Regions from separate parts of the Halopseudomonas salegens genome, predicted to be linked through region 1. Evidence: predicted binding sites of a transcription regulator. Region 1 holds the regulator's gene; each other region holds the start of a gene.
What was found. Region 1 encodes sigma-54, which starts transcription at its own class of promoters, with help from an activator protein. Its sites were predicted from a motif close to ANTGGCATNNANNTTGCTNT; they were not measured.

Region 1 (5,486 bases):
ACTGACTGATGGCCGCTTGTACTTCATGCCTGACGGCACAGAATTCAAATCGTTCAACACCCTTGACGGGCACGGCATCAAAATGCTGATCAACAGCGGCGTCGAAGTTGCCATTATCAGTGGTCGCCAGTCACCGCTGGTTGAGCGCCGCGCCGCCAATCTGGGTATTCGTCATCTGATTCAGGGCCGCGAAGACAAACTCAATGCCCTCGACGAGCTGCGCCAGAGTGTTCGCGTCGAGCTGGAAGAAATTGCTTTCCTCGGCGATGACCTGCCGGACCTCCCGGTAATGCGCCGGGTAGGTCTGGGCCTGGCGGTAGCCAATGCTGACGCCTTTGTTCGTCAGCATGCCCATGGCGTAACCGCCGCCAGTGGTGGTGCCGGCGCCGCCCGCGAGTTCTGCGAATTCATCATGCGCGCCCAGGGCACGCTGAATGCGGCACAGGCTGCATACCTGTGACCATGCGCCTGCCCCGCTACCTCGTCACCGGCGTCATCGGCATATTGATTCTTGCCCTGGCACTGGCCGTCGGCTACTGGAATATCCGCCCGGCCAGCTTTGTGCCCACCCTGGTCATCAGCGACTCCGGGCAACCCGATTTCATCATCGGCCCGGCCTGGACACTGGTGCGCGACGATGATGGTCAGCCCAGCTACCGCTTGCAGAGCCTGCGTACCACCCATGAACTGACGACTGGCCAGAGTCGCCTGAGCCAGCCAGAGCTGACGTTGTACCGGCCAGAGCCAGAACCCCCCTGGCAATTGCAGGCGGCCAGTGCTCTGATCAGTGCCGAAGGTGACCAGGTCGAACTGACCGACAACGTTGTGATCGAGCAGACCCTCCCCAACGGCCAGCAACGCCGCCTGCTGACCGATGCACTAACGCTGCACCCGGCGCGCGATTATGCGGAAACCGCTGAGGACGTTAGAATTGAGTATGCTGAGAGCGCAACTACCGCCCGCGGCATGCAGGTTTTTCTCAATGACAGCCGTGTAGAGCTGCTGTCCACGGTAAGAGGCCGACATGAGGTCGATTAATACTCTGTTACTGGCTACCTGTTTGCTAGCCAGCCCGATTGTGCTGGCAGTTGACAGCCAGCAGCCAATCAATATCCAGGCAGACAGTGCCACGCTCGATGATGCCCGCAATAGTGCTGTATATCGTGGTGACGTTATCGTGACCCAAGGCAGTATGCGTCTCACCGGCAGCCAGGTGACGCTGTCCATGGACAGCAATGGCGAGGTCAGCAAGCTGGTTTCGACCGGTAGCCCAGCAACCTGGCGACAGGACCCGCCAGACGGGCGCGGTGAGATCAACGCCCGCGCGCAAACCATTGAATATCATGCCGACGCCCAGCGCGTGGTGTTGATAGAACGCAGCCATCTGGATCAGGCAGGGGATACGTTCAGCGGCGACCTGATCACCTACGATATCAACCGCCGCGTGGTAGATGCCGGTCAACGGGACGGCGCCAACGGCAGTGATCAACGCATCGAGATCACCATCCAGCCACGCAATCGCGATGGTGAAAACTGATCATGGCCACCCTCGAAGCCCAGCACCTGGCCAAAGCCTACAAAGGGCGACAAGTCGTCCGTGATGCATCCATTGGCATCAGCAGCGGAGACGTGGTCGGCCTGCTTGGCCCCAACGGCGCCGGCAAGACCACCTGTTTCTACATGGTTGTCGGCCTGGTCAAAGCCGATCAAGGCAAGATCACTATTGATGGTCGGGATATTACCGCACTGCCGATGCATGGGCGGGCACGGGCGGGTATCGGCTATTTGCCACAAGAAGCCTCGATCTTCCGCAAGCTGACCGTCGCGGAGAATATCATGGCGATTCTGGAGACCCGCAAGGATCTCAACCGCGAGGGTCGCAAAGGCAAACTGGAATCACTGCTGCGCGAATTTCACATACATCATCTGGCCAACACATTGGGCATGAGCCTGTCCGGTGGTGAGCGCCGGCGGGCAGAAATTGCACGCGCGCTGGCTACCGAGCCACGCTTCATCCTGCTGGATGAACCCTTTGCCGGTGTCGATCCGATTTCAGTCAACGACATCAAACAAATCATTGAGCATCTCAAGGACAAGGGTATCGGTGTGCTGATAACCGATCACAACGTACGCGAAACGCTTGATATCTGTGACAAGGCCTACATCCTCAACGATGGGGTCATCATTGCCGAGGGCTCAGCCGACGATGTGCTCGCCAGTCAGGTAGTGCGTGATGTATACCTTGGCCACAGCTTCCGCCTGTGACCAGCGCATCCGCCCTGTTCCGCTTCATTCCAGCAACCTGCAAGCCGGCGCAGCTATGTAAAAGCGCCTTGATTTCAGGCATGCTATGACACAGGTAGAAACATTTTGCAGCCAAGGTTGAACACCCACCGATGAAAGCCTCACTCGTCCTCAAGATGGGGCAGCAGCTGACCATGACGCCGCAGCTGCAGCAAGCCATCCGACTGCTACAGCTATCCAGCCTGGACTTGCAACAGGAGGTCCAGGAAGCGCTGGAAGTCAATCCGATGCTGGAAATGGCCGACGACGGCGACGACGACTATACCGCTGCCGGTAAAAATGAGCAGAGTGAAGGCGGCGATCATGACAATGGTGAAGAGGCTCCGGCCGTTACCTTGCCCGATCCGGTTGAGTTTGAATCACGGCAACCGAATGCTGACGCACCGGAAGGCAAGTTTGACGAAATCCCTACCGACCTGCCGGTAGATACCCAATGGGAAGATGTCTACCAGACCTCGGCCAGCTCATTGCCGAACCAGGATGATGAGGAGTGGGATTACACCTCGCGTACCGGCACCGGTGAAACCCTGCAAAGCCACCTGGAGTGGCAGCTCAACCTGATCCCCCTGTCGGATACCGACCGCCTGATTGCCGAGTCGCTGATTGATGCGATCAGTGCTGACGGATATCTGGAAGAAAGTCTGGAAGACATTCTGGAGTCCTTCGACCCCATGCTGGACATCGAAGCCGATGAAGTGGAAATGGTCCTGCACCGGATCCAGCAATTCGAGCCCGTCGGTGTTGGCGCACGCAGTCTGAGCGAATGCCTGAGTCTGCAATTGCGCCAGTTGCCAGCCGACACTCCCCTGCTGGAGCAGGCCCTGCGCCTGGTCAAGGATCACCTGGAGCTGCTGGGTAGCCGTGATTTCACGACCCTGATGCGCCGCACGCGGATGAAGGAAGAGCAGCTACGTGACGTCATCAACCTGATCCAGACGCTGAATCCCCGCCCCGGCAGCGAAATTGCCTCAGGCGAAGCAGAATACGTGATCCCGGATGTCATCGTGCGCCGGGAAAAAGACCGCTGGGTGGTTGAGTTGAATCAGGAGGCAGTACCCAAGGTACGCGTCAACGGCCAATACGCTGCCATGGTTCGCCGTGCCGACAGCAGTAGCGACAACACTTACCTGCGCAACCACTTGCAGGAAGCGCGCTGGTTCATCAAGAGCCTGCAGAGCCGAAATGAAACCCTGATGAAAGTGGCCAGCCAGATCGTCGAGCATCAGCGAGACTTCCTCGAGCAGGGTGAAGAAGCGATGAAGCCGCTGGTACTGCACGATATTGCCGAAGCCGTGGGCATGCACGAGTCAACCATTTCCCGTGTAACCACGCAGAAATTCATGCATACGCCCCGTGGCATCTTCGAATTGAAGTACTTTTTCTCCAGCCATGTCAGCACCAGTGAAGGGGGTGAATTCTCGTCTACCGCCATTCGTGCCCTGATCAAGAAACTGGTGGCGACAGAAAACCCAAAGAAACCATTGAGTGACAGCAAGATCGCTGGTTTACTGGAAGAACAGGGAATTCATGTGGCCAGGCGCACCATCGCCAAATACCGCGAGTCGCTCAATATCGCCCCATCGAGTGAACGCAAGCGGCTGGTTTAAGCCAGCCCCGATTTGCAGTGCAGCACCGGGCAATGCGTTGCCCACAGCAAAAACGCCAATCAGGAGGCACTCTATGCAACTAAATATCAGCGGTCACCAGCTTGATGTTACTGACGCCCTGCGCGACTACATTACCGAAAAAATGGCCCGCCTGGAGCGCCATTTCGACAAGATCACCAACGTGCAAGTTACCCTGGAAGTGGAAAAGCTGCGTCAGAAGGCGGAAGCCAAACTGCACATTGCCGGTGGCGAAGTTGTTGCCAACGCTGACCATGAAGACATGTACGCTGCTATTGACCTCTTGACCGACAAGCTCGATCGCCAACTGATCAAGCACAAGGAAAAGACCATTGACCGCCAACAAGGCGCCCATGCGCGCTAAGGCCTGAACGCATACCCCATGCAAATATCACAAATCCTCAGCCCTGATCGTACCTTTGCCGGTGTTCAGGGCGTTTCCAAAAAACGCGTGCTGGAGCTGACCGGGAAACTGGTTGCCCAGCACACCAGCCTTGATGCTGACGCCATTTACGAAAGCCTGATTGCCCGGGAAAAACTCGGCTCTACCGGCTTTGGACATGGTATCGCCATCCCCCACTGTCGCCTGTCCGGCTGCAGTAAAGCGGTTGGCGCACTGCTGCAACTGGATGGCAAAATCGACTTCGATGCCCTTGATGGTGAACCGGTTGACCTGATATTTGTTTTGCTGGTCCCGGAGGAAGCCACCGAAGAGCACCTGCAGATTCTCAAGATGCTGGCCGAACGGCTGGACCAACCCACTCTGCGGGCCGCCCTGCGCAAAGCCGCGAATGCCGAAGACCTCTATCAGGTCATGGTTGACGCCGGCAGCGGAGACTAGGCGACATGCGTCTGGTGGTCGTCAGTGGTCGTTCCGGTTCGGGCAAGAGCACTGCGCTGCACCTGCTGGAAGACAACGGCTTTTACTGTATCGACAACCTGCCCGCTGGCCTGCTGCCGGAACTGGCGAATCAGGCCAAGAATCACCATACACAGCTGCCCAAGGTAGCCGTCAGCATTGATGCTCGCAATCTGCCCAGTGATCTGGCGCGATTTCCCGAGCTACTGCGGCAGGTGCGTGCCTCAGGTATTCAATGCGACGTGCTGTTTCTTGCCGCCACAGACGAAGTATTGATCAAGCGATTCTCCGAAACCCGGCGCAAGCACCCGTTAACCGATGAAAATCTGTCACTGCCTGAAGCCATCGCTCAGGAGCTGGAACTGCTGGCACCCATCATCGACCTGGCCAGCCTGAAAGTAGACACCAGCCACCTGACGCTTTATCAGCTCCGTGACGAGCTTAAACAACGCTTGCTGACCAATCAGGGCCAGGGCGTTTCCATTCAGGTGCAATCCTTTGGCTTCAAGCGTGGCGTACCGGTCGATGCGGACCTGGTATTCGATGTTCGTTGCCTGCCCAATCCTTATTGGAAACCGGAACTACGTCCATTTTCCGGGCGTGACGAGGAAATCCGTACCTATCTGGATGCGCTGCCTGAGGTCGAGGATATGTACCAGGACATCTACCAGTTCCTGCGCAAGTGGCTACCCCGCTAC
Region 2 (5,486 bases), 1.8 Mb from region 1:
GATACCAATTTCCGCCGTTTCCAGGTCGCGGATCTCCCCCACCATGATGACGTCGGGATCCTGACGCAGGAAAGCGCGCAGTGCCTGAGCAAAATCCAGCCCCTGTTTGGGGTTGACGTTGACCTGGTTGATCCCTTCCAGGTTTATTTCCACCGGATCTTCCGCCGTGGAAATATTGCGTTCCATGGTATTGAGGATATTCAGGCCCGTGTACAGGGATACGGTTTTACCCGAACCGGTCGGGCCAGTTACCAGAATCATGCCCTGAGGGCGGGCCAGCGCATCCATGTACATTTTCTTCTGATCATCCTCGTAGCCCAATGCGTCAATGCCCATCTTGGCGCTTTCGGAATCCAGAATACGCAGTACTACCTTTTCACCCCACAGTGTGGGCAGGGTATTGACACGGAAGTCGATGGCCTTGTTTTTGGAGATGCGCATCTTGATACGGCCATCCTGGGGCTTGCGTCGCTCAGCAAGGTCCATGGATGACATGACTTTCAGGCGGGCCGCAATGCGAACGCCCAGTTGCGCGGGTGGCTTTGCAGCTTCATGCAGGATGCCATCGGTGCGGAAACGAACGCGATACATCTTTTCATAGGGTTCAAAATGCAAGTCCGATGACCCCAGCTTGATGGCATCAAGCAGCATTTTATTGACGAATCGAACGATGGGCGCGTCATCAGCATCGGTCTGGGCGGCATCGTTGTCCCCATCTTCGCGGACTGTCTGCACGTCCAGATCGTCCAGTTCCTGGTCCGTCATATCACCCAAACCGCCGGTGGGGCTATCCAGGTACTTGTCAATGGCGGTATGCAGCTTGTCATCTTCGACAATAACTGCGTCGGTCATCAAGCCGGTATTGAACTGTATATCACTCAACGCTTGCTGGTTGGTTGGGTCTGACAATGCGATAAAAAGCCGATTTCCTCGCTTGTACAGAGGCATCACATTGTGCTGGCGAATCAGCTTCTCGCTGACCAGGGTTTGCTCGGGGAGGCTTTCGGTATCGATCGCGCTGAGGTCGTAGAAGGGATAGCCGAACTCTTCAGCACAGAGCATGGCCAGATCGCGTGAATTGGCCAGCTTGTGTTGCACAAGATATGTAATGAACGGAATGCGATCCTGGCTAGCTTGTTTGCTGGCTTTGGCGGCAGCGGCAGCATCCAGCAATTCATCTTGTACTATGCGCCGGGCAAGGCCGGAAAGGGCTGGCGTTTCCATAGAGTTAAGGGTAATCCTTTAAAGGCATTTATCGTTGCAACTATAGTACAGTCTAGACGGCATGCACACTATATGCTGTTGACTTGGTGGCATACAGGTGAGCAGCTTCTGTTGCAGCAGGTATGCAATGAGAGTGACGAAAATTGTCACAATTTGACTTTTGAGGGGCGAATGCAACGTGCTTCCAGTAACAATGTGGCCCCAGATGCATTGAAGCAGAAGGCCACGAAGCAATAACAGGCGTTGGCACGCAATATGCTTTGATTATTCATAGCCGTTTGGCTGAATTGATTCCAAGGAGAAGTCTAAATGAAAGCTCAAAAAGGTTTTACCCTTATCGAACTGATGATCGTGGTAGCGATCATCGGTATTCTGGCTGCCATCGCTCTGCCGGCCTATCAGGACTATACCAACCGCGCCAAGGCTTCTGAGGTTGTACTGGCCGCTAGTGGTGCTCGTACATGCATGAGTGAGCTGGTGCAGTCAGGTGCCGCATCTTCCGCCTACAGCACTTGTGACTCTACGCAGAATAGCCAGTATGTCAGCGGTGTGTCGGTAGATACTGCTGGTGTGATCACCGCTACCGGCCAGGGTGATATGTCTGGTTTTGCAGTAGTACTGACTCCGACTATCACTTCCAACTATATTACCGAGTGGGAATGTGATGTGACCGGCCGCACTGAGTGGGCACCGGGTAGCTGCCGCGGTTGAAGTTAGTTATTTGAGTGACAAACAAACCCCGGTACTCCGGGGTTTGTTTTTATGGGCCCAAGATGCGATGCCGATGTGATGCTATCAATCTCTAGAACGTTTATTGCGTTCCTTGCATTCCTTTCTTTTGTTTTCATGCCCCTGATTTTCGATACCTGGCTGGTTCGCTTCCTTGCTTCAGATCACCAAGCCTACGAAAGTTTTTTTTATTCATTCGAGATCGTATCGGGCCTGGCCTGGTATCTGCTACTGCTTCTTTTTCTGTATTTCAGCTTTTATTGGTTATGCCGGCGCTTTCTGTTGAAATTGCTGCCAGCTTCGTTGCATTCGATGCGGGGCATTCGCTTGCTCATCGACCTGTTATTGATCCTGTATGTTTATGCTTCCAGCCTGGTGTTGTTTCCCGACTCGGCTTTCAGCTATGCAGTCGCCTTTCTGCCGTCTCCGATGCCGGTTTTTATCGCGGGTTCAGTATTGTTGCTGTTGGCTTTGCTACGCCAGCTGGCTCAGAGCAAATGTATAGCGGGAGCGGCGCTATTGCTGGCTCTTGTGTTTTTGCTGCCATACGGTCTTTTGTATGCGATCAAGCCGAGTGTGCTGTCGCAGCACATTGACCGACCTCACATTGTAGTGATCGGAGTAGACTCTCTGTCTGCCTATACTGCAGAGCAGTATTCGGTGCAGTTGCCTAACATTTCAAGCCTGATGGCATCTGGTTATCAATACGAGCGTGCCTATACCCCCCTCGGGCGTACTTTTCCTGCCTGGGTCAGCCTGTTGACCGGGCTTGAGGTTGCCGAACACCGTGGTGTGTTCAATTTGAGTGATAGAAAACAGCCGGCACTGCACGACAATTTCTTCAAGACGTTGGCCAGCCAAGACTACCAAGGCGTTTATGCCATGGATGAGCGCCGTTTCAATAATATGGGTGCTGAGTTCGGTTTTGATCAAGTGGTGGGGCCAATGCCGGGTGCCCTGGATTTTCTGGTCCATGGGTTGGTGGATAATCCGTTGGGCAATCTCTTGTTGCAGTGGCCCGGATCGCGGTGGTTGTTACCATGGAGCTGGAATAACGTAGCGGCTTATTCGAGTTATTCAGCCGACATGTTTGTGAAAGATGTGCTGGCAGCAATACACACAGAGCAGCCCCTGATGCTGGCGGTACACTTTCAGAGTGGTCACTTCCCCTTCAAATCCAGGCATACGCGTGACGTGTTCCAGCATGAAAACCAGATGTTTCAACGTTATATTCGCGCCCTGCAGGTCGTGGATGACCAGGTGGCGGTATTATTAGCGGGTTTGCAACAGCGTGGCGTCTTGCAGAATGCTTTGGTGGTGGTGTTGGCCGACCATGGTGAGGCGCTGGGCGAACTGGAAGCCGACCTGCAAAGGAACGGTGAATCCTTTCTGGTACAGAGCTACGGGCATGGCACGGACTTGCTCAGTGACCATCAGAATCGCATTCCCTTGGCTTACGTGCGTTTTCTGGATGGACGACCAGTTGGAGAGCCGCAACAGATAAAGCAGCATGTTTCTCTGAATGGTGTTCGAGACATTATTGAGCACTTCGCACAAACGAGTGACTTGCTTGTCATGCCTGAAACCCCGTGTTTCTTTGTTGAAACCGGCTTGCGCATCGAGGCCGCCAGTGACTATACAACCCTGGATGATATGGATGTGGCCAGTGAAGGGGCGATTTTCTATGATCTGATAGACGGGGAGCTGGTGTTGAAAGCGGACAAGCTACCGCAGTTGTTAACGGCCAAGGATATTGGCCTGCGTTGCCGTGACCGTGTGACCTGGTTTTCTGCCAGAGAGAGCGCTTTCTATAGCGTAGGGCTGGATGCGCAAGGGCAACCAATGACTTTTATTGACGTGGACGAGCAGGATCGGCGCCGCATAAATGAATACCGACAAAGCTACCTGAACTGGACTGAGGATAACTGATGGAGCAGTTGCTATCGCGTTTCAATCGGATTTGGCCTGAGGTGCTTGGTTGTCTCTTGTTAGCGGTCATGGCTGGTTTGGCGACGTTGCATTTTTATGGTCCGGGATGGTTGAGTTATGCCTGGGTCGGTATGGTGGTATTGTCGCTTGCCTTGCAGCTAACGGCACTGGGTACCCTGCGGCTCGGTAACCTCTTGCTGTGCCTGATCGGCATTTTGGCGCTGCTGATGCATACGTTTTCCTTTCTGGAAGGAGAACCCTGGCTGTCTTGGCCGCGGTTGATTCATCTGTTGGCGATTATGCTGTTGCTTTGGGTGCTGCGGGCTGCTCAGGGTGGGCGATATGTGCCTGGCCGAGAGGGCATGCTTGCCGTATGGCTGTCGCTGGTCGTATTTGCCGCTTGCGTAATCAATGGCCAAGCTCTTTATCTGGCCGAGTGGCAAATCTTTTTGCTGCAATTTTCCCTTTTCACTCTGTGTGTGAGGTGTTTTCCGGCGTTGGTGCAACACTCGTGGCCGTATTTTGTCATTGTCTTGCTGATATTGGGTCTGATGCTGCTGTCCAACGCGCTTGCTGCGTCAGTGGACGAGGTGATGGCAACGAGTGATCGCGTATTCCATATGCTGGGACATCTGCTGTTTGCCTGGTCGGTATATGCTTGCAGTCGTCAATATAGCTGGCGTCCGGTTTATCTGTTCTGGTCGGTATTCGCTGCGCTTTTGGTATGCACTCTGGCTGTAGCCATGCTCTGGTTTACAGTGGACCAGCCACGGCTTTATGACTGGTTTTCCAAGCCTCCGCTATTCGGACATATCCGGCATATGGGATATTTTCTCTGCTTTGCAGCCATTGTTGCGACCTACTGGTTCTTTTCTGCCCGCTTGCTTCAGCATTATCTGGCCGGAGTAGCGGTACTGCTTGGGTTCTCACTTCTATTCTGGAATGGTGGGCGTGGAGCTGCGCTTGCGGTTATGTTGGCCGGTAGTCTGGTACTTTTCTGTTCATGTTTCAGTTGGCAACGGCTTCGCAGCATGGCTTATCTGGTTATATTGGCTTTGGCCATGTCGCTGTTGTTCCGTGTCGATGTGCGAGGCGTAGGCTGGTTTGATGCCCTGTGGCGTTCTGACGCGGCGACTTCGGTGAATGCACTGAGCTCCGGACGACTGTGGATTTGGTCGGTGTTATGGCCATTTATCCAGGAGCGGATTTGGTTCGGCTGGGGCGGCAACGGTTTTGTGTCGGTCTGGGGGAAAGAGGCCAGTATTATCCAAGCACATAACGGGCTGTTCCAGCTGCTGCTGGAGTGGGGACTGATTACGACGGCGGCGATTCTTGGCTTGATCAGCTATTATTTCTTGCGCGGAAGTTGGGTGATTTGTCACATGGGGCGTCGTGCTCAACCACCTTTATTGCTGGGTTTGATGGTTACTCTTGGAATGCTGGTGTTAGCGGTGTTTGACGGCATTTTCTATTACGGGGCCCCTGGCAGCTTTCTTGCTCTCGGGTTGGGTTTGTTGGCTGCCGGACTGAAACTGCAGGCGTTGCATGGTCCCGATGCAGCGAATGATCATGGATGACTTAAGGGTGGTAGCTGCTTAAATTGT
Region 3 (5,486 bases), 1.5 Mb from region 1:
AGCAAGCGCCAGGCCTGGCGCTGATCGGAGATATCGGCCACCTTGGTCATCAATTGCTGCGACAGCTCTGCCGGCAAACCCAACTGGGTCAGCTTGCGCCACAACCCCGCCTGCTTGGGCTGCTGCTGATTGATCTGCCCCCAGGCCATGCTGCCCAGCTGTACTTCAAGCAAGTCCCGCAGGCCGGCAAGTTCGGCTTTCATCGCTTGCATACCGGCGCTGTCGCTGGCACTGGAGCTCGCCTGTTCGCTGTAGGCCTCAGGTGCTTTTGCGGGTTTGGCCAGCGGCGCCACATAAGGTTCGGTCGCTTCCTGCTGCAAGCGGGCGAGGAAATCACGGGCTTCAGTCGAGCCACTTTCAGCGGCCTCGCGCATGCTGTCGCCAAACATTTGGCGGTTGACTACCGGGCTGTCGCTTGAGCGCTCGCCGGCATCCAGTCGTGCCCGGGCGGTAACCATCTGCTCGCGGGTTTTCTTCAACTCACGATCCAGGCCCGGTGTGGGTGGCGTTACTCGTGCTGGCTCGTAATCCAGCGCAGCGGTCAGCTCAATTCCGCCAACTACCCGACGGTTGCCAATGATGGAAGCTTCCGGCCCCAGCTCGTCGCGGACCTGCTTCATCGCCTGACTCATGTTGGCGGCAAAGAAACGTTTGACTTTCATGGCTGACCTCACCCTTTATGCTCAATTCTGCCCGACGGTGGCCACGATAGTGACCTGCTTGTTGTCGGGAATCTCCTGGTAGGACAGTACGTGGGTACCTGGCGCGGCGTAGCGAACAAACTTCGCCATCATGTTGCGTACCGGACCGGCAACCAGCAATATTGCCGGCTTGCCTTGCATCTCCTGACGCTGAACCGCTTCTGCCAGGGAACGTTGCAGTTTTTCCGCCATTCCCGGCTCGAGCATGATGCCGTCTTCACCACCCTGTCCTGCCTTCTGAATACTCTGTAGCAACATCTGTTCCAACTTTGGATCCAGAGTGATCACAGGCAGCTCAACGTCAAGCCCGACAATGCTTTGCACGATTGAGCGAGACAAGGCGATGCGCACCGCAGCGATCAACGCGCCGGGATCTTGACTCTTGCTGGTCTGATTGGCGATGGCTTCGGCGATGGTACGAATGTCACGCACTGGCACCTGCTCTTGCAGCAGCCCCTGCAACACCTTGAGCAACCCGGACAGTGAAACAAGCCCCGGCACCAGCTCCTCCGCCAGCTTGGGTGAGGCCTTGGCCAACACCTGCATCAGCTGCTGCACCTCTTCGTGACCCAGCAACTCGTGGGCATGCTTGTGCATGATCTGGTTCAGGTGCGTAGCAACAACGGTACTCGCATCCACCACGGTATAGCCCAGCGACTGCGCCTGGTCTTTCTGCCCGGCTTCAATCCATACTGCTTCAAGACCAAAAGCCGGATCCTTGCCGGGAATACCCTTGATCTCGCCAAACACCTGTCCCGGATTGATCGCCAATTCACGGTCGGCATAGATCTCGGCTTCTGCCACACCAACGCCCATCAAGGTGATGCGGTAGACATTGGGCGCCAGATCCAGGTTGTCGCGAATATGTACCGAAGGCATCAAAAAGCCCAGATCCTGCGACAGTTTCTTGCGTACCCCCTTGATCCGCGCCAGCAACTGGCCACCCTGGTTGCGATCAACCAGGGGGATCAGACGGTAGCCGACTTCCAGGCCCAACATATCCACCGGGGTCACATCATCCCAACCCAGCTCTCGGGTTTCCGGCTTCTGCAATGCCGGTACCTCCGCTTCCTTGCGCTCCTCTTCCGCCGCGGCTTCTTCCTTGTTTTTCTGTTTCTGGGCTATCCAGTACGCGGCACCAGCAGCCAGCGCGCCGAGCGAGAGGAATGAAAAATGCGGCATGCCGGGAATCAGACCCATGACAATCAGAATACCGGCAGCAATAGCCATGGCTTTGGGTGAGGTAAACATTTGCCGCTGTACCTGGTCACCCATATCTTCCGAGGTAGAAACGCGGGTAACCATGACCGCCGCAGAGGTCGACAACAGCAACGAAGGAATTTGTGCCACCAAACCGTCACCGATGGTCAGTAGCACATAGATGCGCCCGGCTTCAGCAAAGGGCAAACCGTGCTGCGCCATGCCGATGGCCAGGCCACCAATGATATTGATCGCCAGAATCAGCAAGCCAGCCACGGCATCACCGCGAACAAATTTGCTGGCGCCGTCCATGGAACCATAGAAATCGGCTTCCTGAGCCACTTCCTGGCGTCTCAGCTTGGCTTCTTCCTGATTGATAATGCCGGCATTCAGGTCGGCATCAATCGCCATTTGCTTGCCCGGCATGGCGTCCAGGGTAAAACGGGCGCTGACCTCGGAAATACGTCCGGCACCTTTGGTCACAACCACGAAGTTGATAATCATCAGAATGGCAAACACCACCAGACCCACGACGTAATTACCACCGATGACCACTTCGCCAAAGGCCTGAATCACCTTGCCAGCGGCATCGCCACCCTCATGACCATATAACAGGACTACCCGTGTCGACGCTACGTTCAGTGCCAGGCGCAACAGGGTCGCTACCAGCAAAATGGTCGGGAAGACAGCAAAATCCAGTGGCCGCAAAGCATAGGCACAGACCAGCAACACCACCAGTGCCAGCGCAATATTGAACGTAAAAAAGGTGTCCAGCAGAAAAGGCGGCATCGGCAACATCATCATGCCGAGAATCACCAGCAGCAGAATCGGCACGCCCAGGCTGCCGTGACGCAAGCTGAGTAAACTGCTCCGCATATTCCCCAGCACTTGTGTGCGATCGACTGCCATGCCTGTCCTTTCCCCATCAAAAAGTTGACGCATAAAACCGCTTGCACAAGTACTCAGCAAGAAGCGTTCCATTTTACCGAGAATTTAGCCATGCATTCTCAACCACGGGCTGCCTCGAAGCCTGCGGCAATGATATGCTCTTGTGCTTACGGCCACCGCACCTGTTTGAGATGAGGCTCCATGAATCAGTTTTCTGCGCCGCTGTTAATCAGCCTGTTTGTACTGCTTGTTGGCTGTAGCGGCCTGCCTGAGCGGCAAACCGACAGTGGTGAAACAGACAAGGAAAGCACGTCCGACAGTCAAAGCGAACGCGAGACTGAGCTGGCTGAATTGTTTGCTCAACCCTACATCGATCCGCTGACTCGCTATCTGGAAGAGCATGAAGACAACCGCCGGTATAGCGCCTACATCGCGAAGGTCACCACCGAGAGAGACCAGCGCTGCCAGGCTATTGCCGAACAGTACCGCGGGCGGGCTGCCAGCCAGGAAAACCTGAACCGCTACCGTCGCGGTTACCTCTATTCCTGCCCGGATGATGTCAGTGCCTTTGCCGAGCGCGTCGAGAAAGCCATGGCAGTTGAGCGCCAGGCCAATCAGCGGAGTTCGGACACCCGTTCCTCTGTGCAGGAAACGACTCAGCGACAGATCAATAACTGCTACCTGTATTTCACCATTCGCAATCTGCGGCGGGCACGCAATAACTGTGAGCAACCGGCAGCAGCCGGTGACCCCAAGGCCCAGCACCACCTTGCCAGCCTGGAAAGAACGGATGGAGACCTGGCCAGCGCCCTGGAGTGGGCGCGGCTATCCGCAGAGCAGAATCATGCTCCCGGCCAACTGCTGTATGCTGAACTCTTGCAAACCGGCCAGGGTGACAACCTCAATAACCGCACGGCACTACAATGGCTGGAAGCAGCAGCGACACAGGGCCTGGCCGCAGCGCAATACGCTGCAGGGGTGGCCTATGCTGAGGGCCGTGGCACCAGTGTGGATACATCACGCAGCCGCAGCTACTGGTTTCAGGCCGCCGAGAAGAATCATCCTGATGCGCAGCTGGCGTTGGCAGAAAGCCTGCTGGCAGATAACACCGCCCAGACCGGCGCCGCTCGCGAGTGGTTGAGTCGCGCTGCTCGACTGGGGTCGACCCGGGCACAAATGCGTCTTGCCGAGAGTTTTGCCAAAGGCCTGGATGGCGCACCCGATGCCCAGCAAGCCTATATCTGGTATAGCCTGGCCCTGCTCGGCGGTGAGAGCGACGCCAGAGCCCACGTCGAAGAACAAGCCAGCCGGTTGTCCGATGAGCAACTGAATGCCGCTCAGCGTCGTATTCGCGACGACCACCGACAGATGCCCAGATGAAAGCTCCCCCGCGAGCAGTCAATCTCCGTCACAGCATACTTCTGGTGCTCGGACTGCTGGTACTGCTGTTCATTCTGGGCATGTGGCTGATGTCCACCCTGAACCTCAATTTTGCCCAGCAGGCAATGACCCAGCTTCGCGAACAACAGGTGGCCGACACCTTTTATGCCAACCTTGATCGCATAAACAGTCACCACAGCCTGATGGAGAAAAACACCCGTGACCTTGCCCGCATGACCCAACAATGGCATGCACTGGGCGGCAGCCTGACTGAGCTGGACACCATGCTGGAAACCACACTCGCAGAATTCCCTGACGTCTACGCTGCGAGCCTGCTGTTTGATGATGCCCCGCAGGGAAACAGTAGCCCACTGAACCTGTTCGCCTATCGCGATGGCGCGCATATTCAGCTGGATACCGAGAGTCCTCGCTGGCAACAAGGGAGTGGCTACCCTGAGTTGCACGAGATACTCAAGACTCACCCGGAACCCGCTGCACTGCATTGGACACCCGCCTACTACAGCATCCGCAGCGATGCGGTCGTCATCAGCCTGAGCACCCCCTTGCGGAATAGCGCGGGCGACTGGCTGGGGGTTGCCAGTACCGACTGGCGCGCCGACGACATCATCCGTCTGGTCAGTCGGGTTGAAGTTACCCCGAGCACCTTCGCCTTTCTGCTCGACCGCGAGAATCGCAACCTGAGCAGCCTGGCTCTGGCCGACACGCCAAAAGCCCAGCAACTGATGGATGCTATCGCAGACCGTGAACTGCACCAGCGACAGGTCGAAACCAATAGCGCTACCTCACTGACTGCTCGCGAATTGCTGGCACCCATGCAAAAAGACCGGATACGCATAGCAGGTGGCGATTATGCGCTGTTCTTTTCCACTACACGTGCGGGCATGACCTTTGGTATTGGTGTACCTCAGGCTGAAATCGATGCCGTATTAACGCCCATGCGTCAGAGCAATCTGCGCATTGCGCTGGGCATCGGCAGTGTGCTGTTACTGTTATCGGGAATCATCCTGTTCATGGTAGCCAGTACGCTCAGGCAGCTGCATAACCTGTATACCGACAGCCTGACCGGCCTGCCCAACCGGGCCCGGTTGCTGCTGGATTTGCGCAAGCGCAGCAAGCAGGGTTCGCTGGTGCTGCTCAACCTGGATGCCTTCAAGGAAATCAATGATGTGTATGGCCACCCCTGTGGTGATCACATCATCCTGCACCTGGCCAACAGCCTGACCGACTTCATGCGCACCAACCAGTCGTGGGCCAGCGCTCGGCTGTACCGAATGCCGGCGGACGAATTTGCCATCT

Region 2: BLU07_RS11695 (pilin) is a predicted target of sigma-54. The motif match lies at 1,467-1,486, and genes of this name have one in related genera.
Region 3: flhA (flagellar biosynthesis protein FlhA) is a predicted target of sigma-54. The motif match lies at 2,864-2,883, and genes of this name have one in related genera.

Annotation. Positions count from the first base shown of each region.
Region 1 is NZ_LT629787.1:591,293-596,778, reverse strand. It holds gene BLU07_RS02635 (KdsC family phosphatase) at 1-460, shown strand, start outside; gene lptC (LPS export ABC transporter periplasmic protein LptC) at 463-1,038, shown strand; gene lptA (lipopolysaccharide transport periplasmic protein LptA) at 1,025-1,537, shown strand; gene lptB (LPS export ABC transporter ATP-binding protein) at 1,540-2,265, shown strand; gene BLU07_RS02615 (RNA polymerase factor sigma-54) at 2,397-3,911, shown strand; gene hpf (ribosome hibernation-promoting factor, HPF/YfiA family) at 3,985-4,293, shown strand; gene ptsN (PTS IIA-like nitrogen regulatory protein PtsN) at 4,312-4,770, shown strand; gene rapZ (RNase adapter RapZ) at 4,776-5,486, shown strand, end outside.
Region 2 is NZ_LT629787.1:2,550,312-2,555,797, reverse strand. It holds gene pilB (type IV-A pilus assembly ATPase PilB) at 1-1,224, opposite strand, end outside; gene BLU07_RS11695 (pilin) at 1,534-1,935, shown strand; gene BLU07_RS11690 (sulfatase-like hydrolase/transferase) at 2,236-3,882, shown strand; gene BLU07_RS11685 (O-antigen ligase family protein) at 3,882-5,459, shown strand.
Region 3 is NZ_LT629787.1:2,088,549-2,094,034, forward strand. It holds gene flhF (flagellar biosynthesis protein FlhF) at 1-662, opposite strand, end outside; gene flhA (flagellar biosynthesis protein FlhA) at 684-2,810, opposite strand; gene BLU07_RS09420 (tetratricopeptide repeat protein) at 2,991-4,169, shown strand; gene BLU07_RS09425 (bifunctional diguanylate cyclase/phosphodiesterase) at 4,166-5,486, shown strand, end outside.